Regions from separate parts of the Paenibacillus sp. FSL K6-1566 genome, predicted to be linked through region 1. Evidence: riboswitches for the same ligand, from Rfam matches in the RefSeq annotation. Region 1 holds a riboswitch; the other holds the start of a gene.
What was found. A riboswitch is a leader RNA that binds a small molecule or an ion and turns the genes downstream of it on or off. The one in region 1 is predicted to bind FMN.

Region 1 (7,391 bases):
TTCGGTTTGGCTCCTTCTGCCTTGCCATGCTTGCTATTTTTGTTATTATGCGCAGAACGTTGTTGTTTGCTCATGTTACATACTCCATCCTTAAAGGGTATCGACTTCACTATACCATGCGCCCTCCGCGAAAGCTAACTCCTGGCGGCAAGCCGCTGCATCTATGCAGATGAGAGGGACGCAAGCACTGTTGAGGATACATGTCATCGGTTGATCGCATGAATAAGCCCCCCGCGAAGCTGGCGTGTCGGCACGGCAAATCTGCGAGAGCACCACTTTAATTCCCTAAAAAATATTTTTTGAAAAATGCCTTGATGTAAGAAACTTCCGGCCGCTTTTGTCCGTATAAGCCAGTATTATACATCCTAATATAGGATGAACAAATGAATGGGCTGCGGGCACGATTGTAGGAACATTTTACGTGCTTGGCCCACATTCAGTTCAATCGTTCGTCTTATATACTTTAAGGAGGACAACGTTCATGTCGTTTTTTAACAAAATTCTGGCCAGCGTCGGGATCGGCGCAGCGCAGATTGATACCCGCCTGGAGAAATCCTCATATTATCCGGGGGAGGAAGTAAGCGGGATCGTCTATATTCGGGGCGGCAATGTGGAACAGAAGGTGGACCGCATCTACCTAAAGGTAATGACCGAGTATATCCGCGAGCGGGATGACAGCAAATTCACGGAATCCTGCGTGCTGGCTAAGGTTAGCATTACCGACTCCCTGCTTGTAAAGGCGGGCGATGAACTGGAAATCCCGTTCTCCTTCCCGCTTCCGCTGGAAACGCCGCTCACGCTCTCCAGACAGCGGGTATGGGTTCATACCGGACTTGATATCGAAAATGCAATCGATCCGAAGGATTACGACTATATTGAGGTTACGCCAGGGCCGGAGGCAGCTGTTATATTCGACGCGGCTTCCGAGCTCGGGTTCCAGTTTAAAACGGCCTCCTGCGAATATCATTCCCGACTGGGACGCGGGGTTCCGTTCGTGCAGGAAATTGAATTCTATCCGGGACGTGAATACGCAAGCCGGATGCGTGAGCTGGAGCTGATTCTGTATCCCCAGCGCGACGGAATTTCGGTTCTGGTCGAGGTTGACCGGAAGGGAAGCGGTGTTGCAGGCTGGCTTGAACGCTCGCTGGATATGGATGAGCGCCACAGCTGGTTGACGCTGAGCAGCGCGGATCTTCAAGAAGGACCGTCGCGCGTTGCGGATCTTCTCGATCAAGTCATTCAACGATCGATACGATAACCCTGGTCTCCAGAGCTAAAAAAAGATGGCCTCTGCCGATGCAGGGGTCATCTTTTTGTGCGGTTTATATAAAATATTGAGGGTACTTCTGGCGAAGCAGGTCCTGCTCCACAACGACCAGGCGCAAATGGCCTTCCATGGTCTTCACGGCCTGCTCCGTCTCCCCGCTCACGATCAGCCGATAAATCTCCTTATGCTGGGCAATGATCGTCTCCCAGTTGGAGTCCATCGAGAGCCGCAGCAGACGCAGCCGGTTGAAGTGGATATTGAGCTGCTGGAGCATTTTCCATGTCCGTTCCTTCCCCGTGCCTGCGAACAGTATTTGATGGAACTCTTCGTCCAGCTCGAACAGCTTATATCGGTTGCGGTTGTCCGCGCTCACATCCTGCAGCGCAAGATTGGTCTCTAAGCGAAAACGGTGCTCCTCCGGGAAACGCTCGCAAGCCAGCGCAACGATCTCCTTCTCAATCTTCTCCCTGATAAACCGGCCCTCCTCCACATGCGTAAGGTTGATCCTGGATACAAGCGTCCCGCTCTGCGGAATGATATCCAGCAGCTCCTCCTCGGCAAGCTTCATGAAGGCTTCGCGTACCGGCGTTCGGCTGACCTGCAGCTCTTCGGCAATTTCCTTCTCCGATATTTTGGTGCCCGGCTCCAGATCGAGGCGCATAATACGGTCTTTTAATAGATGATATGAATAATCCCGGGTCGATCCTTTGATCCTTGGCCCTGTTGACATACGGTTACCTCTTTCTATCCATACAATTTCTTGATATTCTCTCTCTCGATATCTTTCCAGATACAGTAGTACATCGACCGAACAAGTTTAAGTCTAGATGATATGAATCAACGGACGTGCCGGGAGAAAATGAACGGGAAGCTCCTGAAAATAGTCCCGAAGCCGATCGGCAACCAGCCGCATGCCCGGCTCCTCGCTCGCCCCATGCCCGAGCAGCATCAGCGCTTGGTCCCGTCCTTGCGCAGCCGCATCGGCGACGTATTCGGGCGTCTCCCACTCCGGTCCTTCGCCTGCAATCAGCATATCCATCCGCTCGCGTTCATACAGCGGAATGGCGTGCTGCCCGCCTCCCCGATAGCCAACCGCGATTCCGATCCGTTTGCATACCGTGTCCCGGCTGCCCACAAAGCGAACGTACGGCAGATGCAGCCGATCCTTGATATATTCTGCGATCCCTTGAACGGTCATCCCCTCCGGCAGAGCCACGATGGCCGCTGTTGGCAGATGCTTCTCGAGCTGGTCATTCCAGCCCAAGGTTTTAACCAGCCCTTCGGTTATCACGTCGGGCTCGGTCCGATGCGGAGCATCATGCAGCCGGTATATATTCATCCCCTTGGAGCGGATACGCTCCAGCTTGGCCTGAACGACCGGGCTGTCCCCCAAATGATCCGGCCCAGCTTCATGATGGCTGTAAAAGACGCCCTCATGCGTAATCAACAAATTCGCGCCCAATTCCGCCGCCCGTACGATCACGTCGTGCGAAGCAATGAAGGCAACCGCAATTCCCCGAACAGCCGCGCCCCCGTCCCCCGCCACGATTCCGTCGACCGAGGCATCCGGCGATCCGGATTGTCCCGTTAATCGATCAATGACATCTTGGACCGTTATAGTCATAGGCAACCCATCCACCTTTTCATACTAGTATGGCAGTTGGTTACCACTTTAATCGAGAGTTGCTCCGATTTCAACTGCTTTTTTATCCAGACCTATGAAAAAAGCCTTCTCCCCGCAGGTTAGAAGCGAAGATAGCTCCGTTACCAAGGGAAAAGGGCTGTTAACGACGGTTATGAAATCATGCGTTGGCCTCGATATACCGGCGGACCTCCTCAAGGGTGAATGCCCGCCGGGTCATGGAAGTTATACGCCGTGAAGCTTTAGATTATGAATTATTCATTAAGAAGTCATTCATTAAGAAGTCATTCATTACGATAGCGTCCGCTCAGACGATTCCGACTGCCTCGATATGACAAACAGAACGATCCAGATCAGCAGAAAGCCCAGCAGCTGGGCGCTTGTCACAACCTCCTGGAATACGATCCAGTTAATGAGAACGCCGACCATAGGGAAGCTCAGCTCGGCAAGCGTTGCGACGGAGGCCTTCGTAGTAGTCAGCCCTTTATAATACACCAGCAGGCTCAAGAGTCCCGGCAGCAGCGCCTGGCCGATCAGATTCAAGGATACCGCGGCAAAAGCGCCGGTACCGAATGCCGGCATATTCCATGCGGCTCCTTCGTTCCACGTCATGAAGGTCAGCAGCGGCAGCGCCAGCACGAAGCGCAGCGAGGTCACCGTCTCATACTTCAGCTTGCCGACCATCAGCCGTCCCATCACCGTCGAGCCGCCCCATAATGCGGCTGCGCCCAACGATAAGAGGCTTCCGATCTGCACAAAATCGTTCCAGTGACCAATAGGCAGCGTCATGCCAAAGGTAAGCAGATAAGTGCCCGCCAGAGCAACAATAAGCAAAATGCCAAAGTGGCGAGGCAGCTTCTCCTTCAGAAGCAGGCTGGCGAGCATGATCGCAAACAGCGGCTGAAGCTTCTGCAGCAGCAGGACGGCGTTCAGGTTGCCGTTTGACAGGCCCATCGTGAACAGGATCGTGGCCAGCGCGGAGCCGCCCCAGGAAATAAACAGCAGCGCTCCGACATGGCGCCAGCCGATACCTCGCAATTCAACGCGGTTTCTCCACAAAACCGGAATGGCAATCAAGGAAATGATGATGTGCTCGAGCAAAACAATCTGCGCCGACGTCAGGTTTTTCAGAAGAATGACCCTGAACAAAGGGTCCACGCCCCAGAGGGCCGCTCCCAATACGACAAGCCAAAATCCTCCCCGCATTCGGCCCCTTGCTTGTGCGCCGGAGTCGTAAGGCTTGACCTTGACACCGATATTTACGTTATCCATCTTTACCTCTCCTCATCCTGAATACGGAGGTCTTACCAGCAGAAAGCCCCCGCCTGCCGAGCAATGTCGGCGTAAACGGGGGCTGATCAAATAAGCCTGCTATCATGCGATTTTTCGAAAAAAATCCACAGCAAACCAAGCTTTGATCTTCTCCCATCCGGACTATACCGTCGGCCTTGGAATTGCACCAAGTCAGTCGCGATTGCAGGCCTTGCGAAGGCTGTTTTGTCGCGAGTCGCGGGCTAAGCTTCGAATCGAAGCATCACCGCCGGTCAGGAATTTCACCTTACCCCGAAGATCCATATTCATGTTTTATTTTTTAAATGCTGCAACAAACTCAAACCAGGGTATCCCGGTTGATGTTGTATGGTATGGAAATTATACCATGAATGGTTTCATGAAAATACATTTTTCTTTCAAATTAAAAAGATATATTTTTCTTTACTAACAATTATACAGCAAATATATAATAGTTACCACAACTTTTTTCACTCTGATTCTAGTCCTGTCTTATAATGGACAGCTCTTTGACAATAATACTGCTTAATCAAACACGCCGAAATGCCTCATCGTCGCAACCGTGATCAGGATAAACCAGCGAATCACGATAAAAGCCCAAAAAATGAGTATCGCTTTGAACAGCAATTCCACCATCCGCTCGATTCTCGGAAAGCGCCCGTACCTGCGTCTCGGCCTGAATACCCATTCCGCTACCCCTTTTGGAATCTTCTTCATGGAAACCTTCCGCTCCATCGCTACACAGCCCCCTCTTAAACCATCATCATAACTCCCGCCAATGATGACTTGAGCTCCTGACGCTGCAACGACCTGCGGGTCAACATCTTTTCATAAATATTACCATTCCATATAGAGAAAATCACCAGCAAAAATCACGGCGCCAGTCGGACACGTTCTTTCCACAATGCCCCTGATCGTGCTGCTTGGAGATGCGTAATTGACGTCTATGCCTTTATATCAAACCTCAGCGCATATATACGAGCAATACCTCTCAGGAATAACGGAAACAGCCCGCAATCAAGGGATATTCCCTTGAGCGGGCTGCTCATGCTTGCACAATAATAGCTTATACCCTAAACCAACCGCTTGTTACTCCGCCTGGTAGCGGTCGTATGCCGCCTGATACACTCGCATGTATTCCTCCAGGCCCATCTTGTTCAGCGTGTTCACGTACTCGTCCCACTGGTCGAAGGATGCGGAGCCATTGACGAACTTCGCCTCCATCTCGGTGACATAATCCTGAATATCCTTGCCGATCGAGGACATGATATCCGTCTCTTCCAGCGTAAAGTTGAAGTTATACAGAATTTCCTTCACTGCATAAGGCTCCGCCTTCTCGGCTGCCGCCATCGCGCTCGGAAGCGTCTCGGAGCCCTTGAACCAGCTCTCCCGCACCAATCCCGGATAGCTGCCGCCAAGCCATGTAAAGTACTTCGCCAGCGCCTGGTCCTGTGTCAAGCCGTCCGGATTTTCGGTAATTTCCTTCACATATTCAAGCTGACCGTCGGCGTTCTTCGTGTAGGTCTCGCCTTCTTTACCCATGAAGTAGAACTGCGCTCCCTCATCGCCATAGAAGTAATCCATCCAGCGAATCGTCGCCTCCGGATTCGGGTTCTTGTCCGTGATCGCAAATGCCCCTACGTGGACCATCGGCACCTTTACGTGGGAGTACAGCTGATCGCCGTGAGGTCCCTTGAGCGCACCGAGACCGATATATTCCTTGCGTCCCATGACGGTCTCCGGATTCGGCACGACGGTAGCCCCGAGCAAGCCTTCCTGCCCTTTCGCGTTCAAAGCGCCGCCTTCAATCGTGAAGATCTCTTTATCCAGCAGTCCTTCCTTATATAGCTTGTTCATGAACTCCAGCATTTCCTTGTATTTCGGCTCCGCCTTCGTAAACCGCAGCTTGCCTGTTTCCGGATCGACATCGACGAACTTATGGCCAAGCCCGCTCGTTCCAAGGCCCCAGGAGCCCTTCAAATGGTCAACGAGACCGGTGATGCCCGTTGCAGAGTATGGAATCTCGTCATGCTTGCCGTTGCCGTTCAGGTCGGTTTCCTTAACCGCCTTCAGGTAGGCGTAGAACTCCTCGGTAGTCTTCGGCTCCTCCATACCGAGCTTATCCAGCCATTCCTGATTGATCCACAGCGGCGTACCGATCAGCATCGAGAGCAGCTCCGGATCGTAGAAGGATGGCAAGGAATAAATGTTGCCGTCCGGCATCGTCAAGCCCTTGCGGATATCCGGGTACTGCTCCATCAGCTTCTTGAAATTCGGCGCATATTTATCGATCAGGTCATTCAGCGGAATGAAGACGCCTTGCTCGCCGTAGCGCGTCAGCTCAGCCGACCCTACCCGGGCGGAGTAGAACACGTCCGGATAATCCCCGCCGGCAAGCGCCAGGTTCCGCTTCTCGGTCAGCGTCTCGAACGGAACAAGGTTGAACGTAATGTTCATGTTGGTCATGTCCTTATACGTCTTCCATACGAGCGTATCCTCGAACTTGCTTCCGTTTGTCGGCGATTTGCCCGTGAAGAAGGTCAGGTTGAGCGGTTCATTTACGATCGGCATGCCGGTCTCGTTGAAATTGGACTTGGCCGTCTCCCCCTCCTTCGTTGCGCCATCCCCGCTTTTGCTCCCGCAGCCAGCCAGCAGCCCCGCTGCCAGCACCGCTGTCAATGTGAGCGAAACCCATTTTTTCACCATAATTGTCACTGCCTCCTATAGTCTTATCATTTGAATATGTCAGCCTTTAATGGCTCCAATCATGACTCCCTTGACAAAATACTTCTGCAAGAACGGATACAAGAGCAGCATCGGCAGATTGGTCACAATGACCGCCGCGTATTTGATTGCTTCCGCATCCATCAGACTCCGGGCCAGCGAATCGTCGCTGATATCGACCATTTCCTGCATCTGCCCTTGGACGAGAATTTCCCGCAGGAACAGCTGCAGCGGATAATTCGACCGGTCGGATAGATAGATCAGGGCGGTGAAATAGGAATTCCAGTGGCCGACCGCGTAGAACAGCACCATAACGGCCAGGATCGGACCGGAGAGCGGAAGCACGATGCGAAACAGCACCCGCATATTCGAGCAGCCGTCGATGAAGGCCGCTTCCTGCATCTCCTTCGGAATGGAGTTCTGGAAGAACGTACGCATGATGATGATGTTCCATACCGACACCGCGGA
Region 2 (7,391 bases), 910 kb from region 1:
TGCAAGCCGGCTTTCCGGTACAACGGATCCATTTTCACGGCAACAACAAGACGCCTGAAGAAATCGAAATGGCCATTGATGCCGAAATCGGCTGCTTTGTCGTGGACAATGTAGTCGAGCTGCATATGCTGCAGGCGATCGCGGCCGAGAAGAACCGGAAGGTGAACATTCTCCTTCGTTTAACGCCGGGCGTTGAGGCGCATACCCATGAATATATCTCGACCGGCCAAACCGATTCCAAATTCGGATTCGATATCGGAAACGGCTCGGCGTTTGAAGCGGTGAAGCTGGCCGCGGCACAGAATAACATTCAATTGATCGGCATCCATTCCCATATCGGCTCGCAAATTTTCGAAGTCGAAGGATTCCAGATGGCCGTTGGGCGCGTTGCCGAATTTGCGGCGAAGGTCAAAGCAGATCTGGGCATCACATTCAAGGTTGTCAATCTTGGCGGCGGATTCGGAATTCGCTATGTCGACGGAGATACCCCGCTTCATGTTTCCGACTATGTTAAAGCGATTACGGATGCGGTGAAGACCCATTTTGCCGGCATTGACAGCAAGCTGCCTGAGATTTGGGTAGAGCCTGGCCGCAGTATCGTGGGTGAAGCAGGCACCACGCTGTATACGGTAGGGACCAGCAAGGACATTCCGGGCGTGCGGAAATACGTGGCCGTAGACGGCGGAATGACTGACAACCCGAGACCGGCCCTGTACGAATCGAAATATGAGGCCATTCTGGCCAACCGTGCAAACGAGAAGCCAGAGGAGACGGTTTCGATTGCCGGCAAGTGCTGCGAGAGCGGTGACATGCTGATCTGGGACCTGGATCTGCCTAAGGTTAACACGGGAGACCTGCTGGCCGTATCCTGCACAGGCGCTTATAACTATTCCATGGCAAGCAACTACAACCGCATCCGCAGACCTGCCGTCGTTTTTGTTAAGGATGGCCAGAGCCGGCTTGTCGTTCGCCGCGAGTCGCTCCAGGATATTATCAGCAATGACGTCGTTTCTGCCCGGATTGCCAAAGAAACCGTTACAAGCTAAGTTGTTTCGATCGGCAGAACCAACACCTTACAGGGTGTGAGCCAGGATTCGACGATTCCTTTAAAAGCCCGCCAGACCGCTTGATCGGTTTGGTTGGGCTTTTTTACAGACCACGGAGCCTTCGCGGACGATGGACGCTGAAAGCATCTAAGCGTGAAGCCCCCCTCAAGATGAGATTTCCCAGTATGTAAGACTAAAGATGCGGGTTCATTTTGCGTCCCAAGTTATTTCATAGTAAACTAGAACTTGCATGTTTTATGAAATGCGTATCTTAGGGAATGTACATCGAAAGGAGATATTCGATATGGCAAAAAAAGCGAGAATCACACTGGAAAACGGCAAAGAGGTACTGCTCGATCTGTTTGAGAAGGATGCGCCGAACACGGTTGCTAATTTTGAAAAGCTTGCGAATTCCGGCTTCTATAACGGTCTAGTATTCCACCGCGTCATTCCGGGCTTCGTCGCTCAAGGCGGCTGCCCGAACGGAACAGGTACAGGCGGACCGGGCTACACGATCGATTGCGAGATCAACCCGAACAAGCATGAGCGTGGAAGCCTGGCTATGGCGCATGCCGGACGCAACACGGGCGGAAGCCAGTTCTATGTATGCTATGAGCCGCAGCCTCACTTGGACGGACAGCATACCGTATTCGGCAAGGTCGTTGAAGGCATGGAGCATATCGATGCTTTTAAAGGCCGCGACAAGATGGAAAAAGTCGAAGTATTCGAAGCGTAACATGTAAGTGTTGGATGGACAGGCCACTCTTGTGGGGGCCTGTTTTTTTATGCGTGGGGTTCGGCCATGTATGGAACTTCCTGGCGGACAGCATGTGCGCGGCTGTCCAATACCTAGCCGTCGGTGATAGACTGCTCATGAGAGGTGCAAAGCCGGTGTACTAGGGTTACTGCAACACGGAGACACCCTTAAAAGGCAGAAATCAACGGAGCAGGCGGAATTCCTCAGAAGAAGCGAAGCGTGCCCCTATATTCCCGGATTTCGGCATTGGGAAGTCAATTCAACGAAATCCGGGAATAACAGGGATCGTAGGAGGGATCCGCATGCGGAATTTTGAGTTACCCAGAGGCCTTGAAGGGTTATCCGCAAGCATAGCCGCTAATTAGTTTACTCCAGATCAAGACGAAGCCGGTAGAAACAACGCCCGCAGTTCTTCCGGAACCGGTCGGCTCTTGCGGGTGCGGATATCGATCGTCACGATCGTTACAGCGGCATCGGCGCAAAGCTCCCCGTCCGTGTTATGGATCTGCTGAAGCAGCACAAAGCTGCTTAGTCCAAGCTTGTGAGACTCGGTTGAAATGTTCAGGCGCTCTCCCTGCCTGCATTCCTTCCTGTAATTAATATTAATGTTGACCGTGACAGTCTGCACACCCAATCCTTTCAGTACATCGTAGTGCAGATTCCCCGCCTCGTACCATTCTTCTCTTCCCCATTCCAGGTACTCCAGATATTTGGCGTTATTCACATGACCATTCACATCGATTTCCGTCGGTCTTACGATGATGTTAAGCGAGGTTTTCATTTACATGATCTCCTTTAACCTATACAATTCACGGTTTATCCTCCGCATTACTTGGTTCTCGTTGAGCGCACCGATTTCCTCCCGAACCTGCAACGGATATGAATTTATACAACCAAAAAGTTACTGACTAAATAAAAGTGAGTTAATTATCTTGCTTTTTTGCCTATGGAGTGTTAAGATTCATCGTAAGCAACAGCTAATTTCATATTGAATCCTTCGGGGCAGGGTGAAATTCCCTACCGGCGGTGATGATTGCAGCTCCGGCTGCGACTTAGTCCGTGACCCGGATACGTTATCGTATGCGGTGGACCTGGTGAAATTCCGGGACCGACAGTATAGTCTGGATGGGAGAAGGAACGAAAGTGGACTTGAGAGCATGTACAATAGCTATCTCTTGTCTTAGCTTTCTGATGTCATGCGTTATGTGAGGCTTTTCACATATGACGATTCTAGAGCGGGGGTGCTTTTTAAAGCGCCGCTTCTTTGGACGTTATATGAGAACCTCGGAACTAACGGTTATTTATGATGTCGTAAAGTGAACTGGTTTATTACGCCCTGTTTTGGATGAATCGCTTATCCTGAAACAGGGCTTTTTTATTCTGGAAAGGGGCTTGGGTAGCATGGAAGTCGTCAACGATGAATTTTATATGTCGCTTGCGCTGGATATGGCGGAACGCGCGCAAGGCCAGACCGGCATTAACCCCGTCGTCGGCTGTGTCGTCGTGAAGGACGGTGCTCTTGCGGGCGTCGGCGCCCATCTGGAGCGGGGAACGCCGCATGCTGAGGTCCATGCACTGAATATGGCCGGGAGCAAGGCGGCCGGAAGCACCGTGTATGTAACCCTTGAGCCCTGCAGCCATTACGGAGCGACTCCTCCATGCAGCGAGAGGCTCATAGCGGAAGGTGTTAAACGGGTCGTTGTCGCCTGCCAGGACCCCAATCCGCTGGTTGCCGGCCGTGGTCTGCAGATGCTGCGGGCAGCGGGCATTGAAGTGACGACAGGCGTCCTCGAAGAGCGGGCCGTCCGGTTGAACGAAGCCTTCAACAAATTTATTACGACCGGACTGCCGTTCGTCACCTTGAAGACAGCCAGTACGCTGGACGGGAAAATCGCCTCAAAGACCGGCGACAGCAAGTGGATATCCAATGAGGTGTCCCGGGAGCTGGTGCACACTCTCCGGCATCGACACCAGGGAATCATGGCAGGGGTTGCCACCGTTATTGCGGACGATCCGTCGCTGACGACGAGACTCCGCGTTGAAGGTCTTCAGCCCGTACGAATCATCGTGGATTCGCAGCTTCGCATCCCTTTGAATTGTCGTGTAGTCAGTGATGGCGCTGCCAAAACAGTCGTGCTGGCCACGGAGCTGGCCGACAAGGCGAAGCGGACCGCGCTGGAAGAACGGGGGGTGCAGATTCTGGTCTGCGGTCCCGGCCCGAGAGTCGACCTGCAGGCTGCGCTTATGGAGCTTGGTCGCATGGGCATCGCCTCCATCCTGGTTGAAGGAGGAGGAACCTTAAGCGGAAGCTTGCTGGAGAACAAACTGGTGGATCGCATCATCCAATTCATTGCCCCGAAGATTATTGGAGGGTTCGATGCACCGGGAAACTATATGTTCAGCGGGTATGAGCTGATGAGCGAAGCGATTGAGCTGACAGGACTCGAGACCCAAAGACTTGGCGACAATATTTATGTGACCGGCCAGCCGGTATGGAAGTCGTAAACGATTGAATGAAAGGAGGGATAGGATATGTTTACAGGGCTGATTGAAGAGATCGGCGAGATGAGACGAATCGGCCGCCAAGGCGAAGCGATGGTGCTCAGCATTTCGGCAAGCAAGGTCCTGGATGATCTAAAGCTAGGCGATAGTGTTGCTGTCAACGGGGTTTGCTTGACCGCGACAACGATCGATAAAGACAGCTTTACCGTCGATGTCATGCCGGAAACGTATCGAAACACCAATCTGAAGCAGCTACAACCGGGAAGCAAAGTCAATCTGGAACGGGCCATGGCAGCCGGAGGACGATTCGGCGGTCATATCGTACAGGGACATGTGGATGGGGTCGGCGTGATTCGAAGCGTGAGATCCGATCAGAATGCGGTCGTCTATGAAATTGCCCCGTCGAACGACGATGTGTTCAAATATATCCTTCCGAAAGGGTCCGTAACGCTGGACGGAATCAGTCTGACCGTCGTTCGAACGACGGATCATTCCTTCACCGTCTCCATCATTCCCCACACGCTTGCCGAAACGGTGCTGGCTTATAAGGGACCGGGGGATACGATTAACATCGAGTGCGATATTTTGGGCAAATACGTCGAGCATCTGCTGAATTACGGCAGTGAAGGAAACAGCTCCAGAAGAAGCAAAGCGGGGATCAGCCGGGATTATCTAGCCGAGCACGGATTTGCTTGATCGAAGCATCAGATTGACCCGAACGTTTAGACTTACGAGAAGGAGGAGTAGGAATGGAAGAGCGATTTTCTTTTCATACCATAGAAGAAGCTTTGCAGGATTTGAAGGAAGGGAAGATCGTTATCGTCGTTGACGATGAAGACCGCGAGAATGAAGGGGATTTTATCGCTCTAGCCGAAAAGGCAACCCCCGAGGTGATCAATTTCATGATTACGGAAGGGCGTGGATTGGTGTGTCTCCCGATGACGCCCTCGCGGGCTCAGGAGCTGGATCTGAAACCGATGGTTAGCCAAAATACGGACTATCATGGAACGGCCTTCACCGTTTCCATTGACCATAAAGATACGACAACCGGCATATCGGCCTATGAGCGCTCCGTAACGGTTCGCGGCATTATGGACCCGAATGCGACCGCAGCGGATTTCCGCAGACCGGGCCATATGTTCCCGCTGATTGCCAAAGAAGGGGGCGTCCTTCGCCGGGCAGGTCATACGGAGGCGGCTGTCGATCTTGCGAAGCTGTGCGGCTCTTACCCTGCCGGTGTCATCTGCGAAGTCATCAAGGAAGACGGAACCATGGCGCGTCTGCCGGATCTGATCGAAATATCGAAGAAGCACGGGATGAAGCTGATCAGCATCAAGGATCTGATTCATTACCGCAATGAGAAGGAGAAGCTGGTGCAGCGGGAAGTGGCGGTGCGGATGCCGACGGATTACGGGGTATTCCAGGCGGTGGCTTACACGAACGATGTCGACAACAAGGAGCATGTAGCGTTGGTCAAAGGCCAGATTAACGGCGATGAGCCGGTGCTGGTTCGCGTCCATTCGGAATGCCTGACCGGGGATGTCTTCCACTCCCACCGCTGCGACTGCGGCCCGCAGTTCGAGGCCGCACTGCGGCAGATCGAGGAGGCCGGCAACGGCGTGCTGCTGTACATGCGCCAAGAGGGACGCGGCATCGGCTTGATCAACAAGCTGAAGGCATATAAGCTGCAAGAGGAGGGCTTCGATACGGTCGATGCCAACCTGAAGCTGGGCTTCCCGGCGGATTTAAGAGATTACGGCATTGGAGCGCAGATACTAAAGGATCTCGGCATTCGGAAGATTCGGCTGCTTACCAACAACCCGCGGAAGATCAAGGGCCTGGAGGGATATGGGCTTGAAGTTGTGGAGCGGGTGCCGATCCAGATGCCGGAGAACGAGGACAATACCGGATACCTGCATACAAAGCAGGCTAAGCTTGGGCATATGCTGAAGTTCGACGATTTGGAGCAGAACGAGAGCGCTAATTCGTAAAGGGAAATGCCCCGGCGGAAACGATTTTCAAATAATCGCTCTCTGCTTCAATCGATGATGCCTCCGTCGCATCGGCCAAAAGTTCGAAGCAGCTGCCCGCGCCCCCATCGTTGAATGGACCCAGCGGAGCGGCGGGATGCAGCAGGAGAAGCGAAGCGTTCGCCTTTGCCTCCGGATTCCTACCTTGTGTGTGTAAGTCATCCAGGGAATCCGGTGGCAACAGCGATCGGAAGAGCATCCGGTGCGCAGCGGACAATTCGAAACGCGCCCACCAATTTAGGGTGGGCACGAATCTCCAACTCCGCAAGCGTAATGGTCCATGATGCATTCGCCAACGCCGACGAGCCTCGAAGCAGCAGCCCGCATTTGCTACAAGAATGGACCCAGCGGAGCGGCGGAATGCAGCAGGAGAAGCGAAGCGTTCGCCTTTGCCGTCGGATTCCTACCTTGTGTGTGAGTCATTCGGGGAATCCGGAGACAACAGCGATCGGAAGCTGCATCCGACGCGCAGCGGACAATTCGAAACGCGCCCACCAATTTAGGGTGGGCACGAATCCCCAACTCCGCAAGCGTAATGGTCCATGATGCATTCGCAAACGCCGACTAGCTCGAAGAGTCAGCCCGTATTTGCTACCTGAATGAACCCAGCGGAGCGGCGGAATGCAGCAGGAGAAGCGAAGCGTTCGCCTTTGCCGTCGGATTCCTACCTTGTGTGTGAGTCATTCAGGGAATCCGGTGGCAACAGCGATCGGAAGCAGCATCCGGTGCGCAGCGGACAATGCAAGAATCGCATCAACGAGCGCTCATCGAGCGCAAAGTGCAGCATGCATCGACAATAACAATACTCCCATTTGAAAGGATGACCATAACCATGGCAAACATTTTTGAAGGCAATTTAGTATCGGAAGGCTTGAAATACGGAATCGTAGTAGGCCGGTTTAATGAATTTATTACCAGCAAGCTGTTAAGCGGTGCGCTCGACGCGTTGAAGCGTCACGGCGTGCAGGATGATGAGGTGGATGTAGCATGGGTGCCGGGCGCATTCGAAATTCCGCTGATCGCCCAAAAAATGGCAGAAAGCGGCAAATACGACGC

Region 2: linked by a shared signal. The riboswitch ahead of ribD (bifunctional diaminohydroxyphosphoribosylaminopyrimidine deaminase/5-amino-6-(5-phosphoribosylamino)uracil reductase RibD) and the one ahead of NST08_RS06615 (DMT family transporter) in region 1 are both predicted to bind FMN.

The regions. Positions count from the first base shown of each region.
Region 1 is NZ_JBBOSR010000001.1:1,572,019-1,579,409, reverse strand. It holds gene rlmD (23S rRNA (uracil(1939)-C(5))-methyltransferase RlmD) at 1-74, opposite strand, end outside; gene NST08_RS06630 (sporulation protein) at 482-1,258, shown strand; gene NST08_RS06625 (GntR family transcriptional regulator) at 1,323-1,997, opposite strand; gene NST08_RS06620 (Nif3-like dinuclear metal center hexameric protein) at 2,091-2,891, opposite strand; gene NST08_RS06615 (DMT family transporter) at 3,201-4,181, opposite strand; FMN riboswitch at 4,323-4,484, opposite strand; gene NST08_RS06610 (hypothetical protein) at 4,725-4,934, opposite strand; gene NST08_RS06605 (extracellular solute-binding protein) at 5,289-6,905, opposite strand; gene NST08_RS06600 (carbohydrate ABC transporter permease) at 6,945-7,391, opposite strand, start outside.
Region 2 is NZ_JBBOSR010000001.1:2,478,832-2,486,222, forward strand. It holds gene lysA (diaminopimelate decarboxylase) at 1-1,046, shown strand, start outside; gene NST08_RS10720 (peptidylprolyl isomerase) at 1,351-1,782, shown strand; gene NST08_RS10725 (acyl-CoA thioesterase) at 2,180-2,584, opposite strand; FMN riboswitch at 2,793-2,944, shown strand; gene ribD (bifunctional diaminohydroxyphosphoribosylaminopyrimidine deaminase/5-amino-6-(5-phosphoribosylamino)uracil reductase RibD) at 3,205-4,308, shown strand; gene ribE (riboflavin synthase) at 4,336-5,001, shown strand; gene NST08_RS10740 (bifunctional 3,4-dihydroxy-2-butanone-4-phosphate synthase/GTP cyclohydrolase II) at 5,055-6,296, shown strand; gene NST08_RS10745 (hypothetical protein) at 6,286-6,585, opposite strand; gene ribH (6,7-dimethyl-8-ribityllumazine synthase) at 7,168-7,391, shown strand, end outside.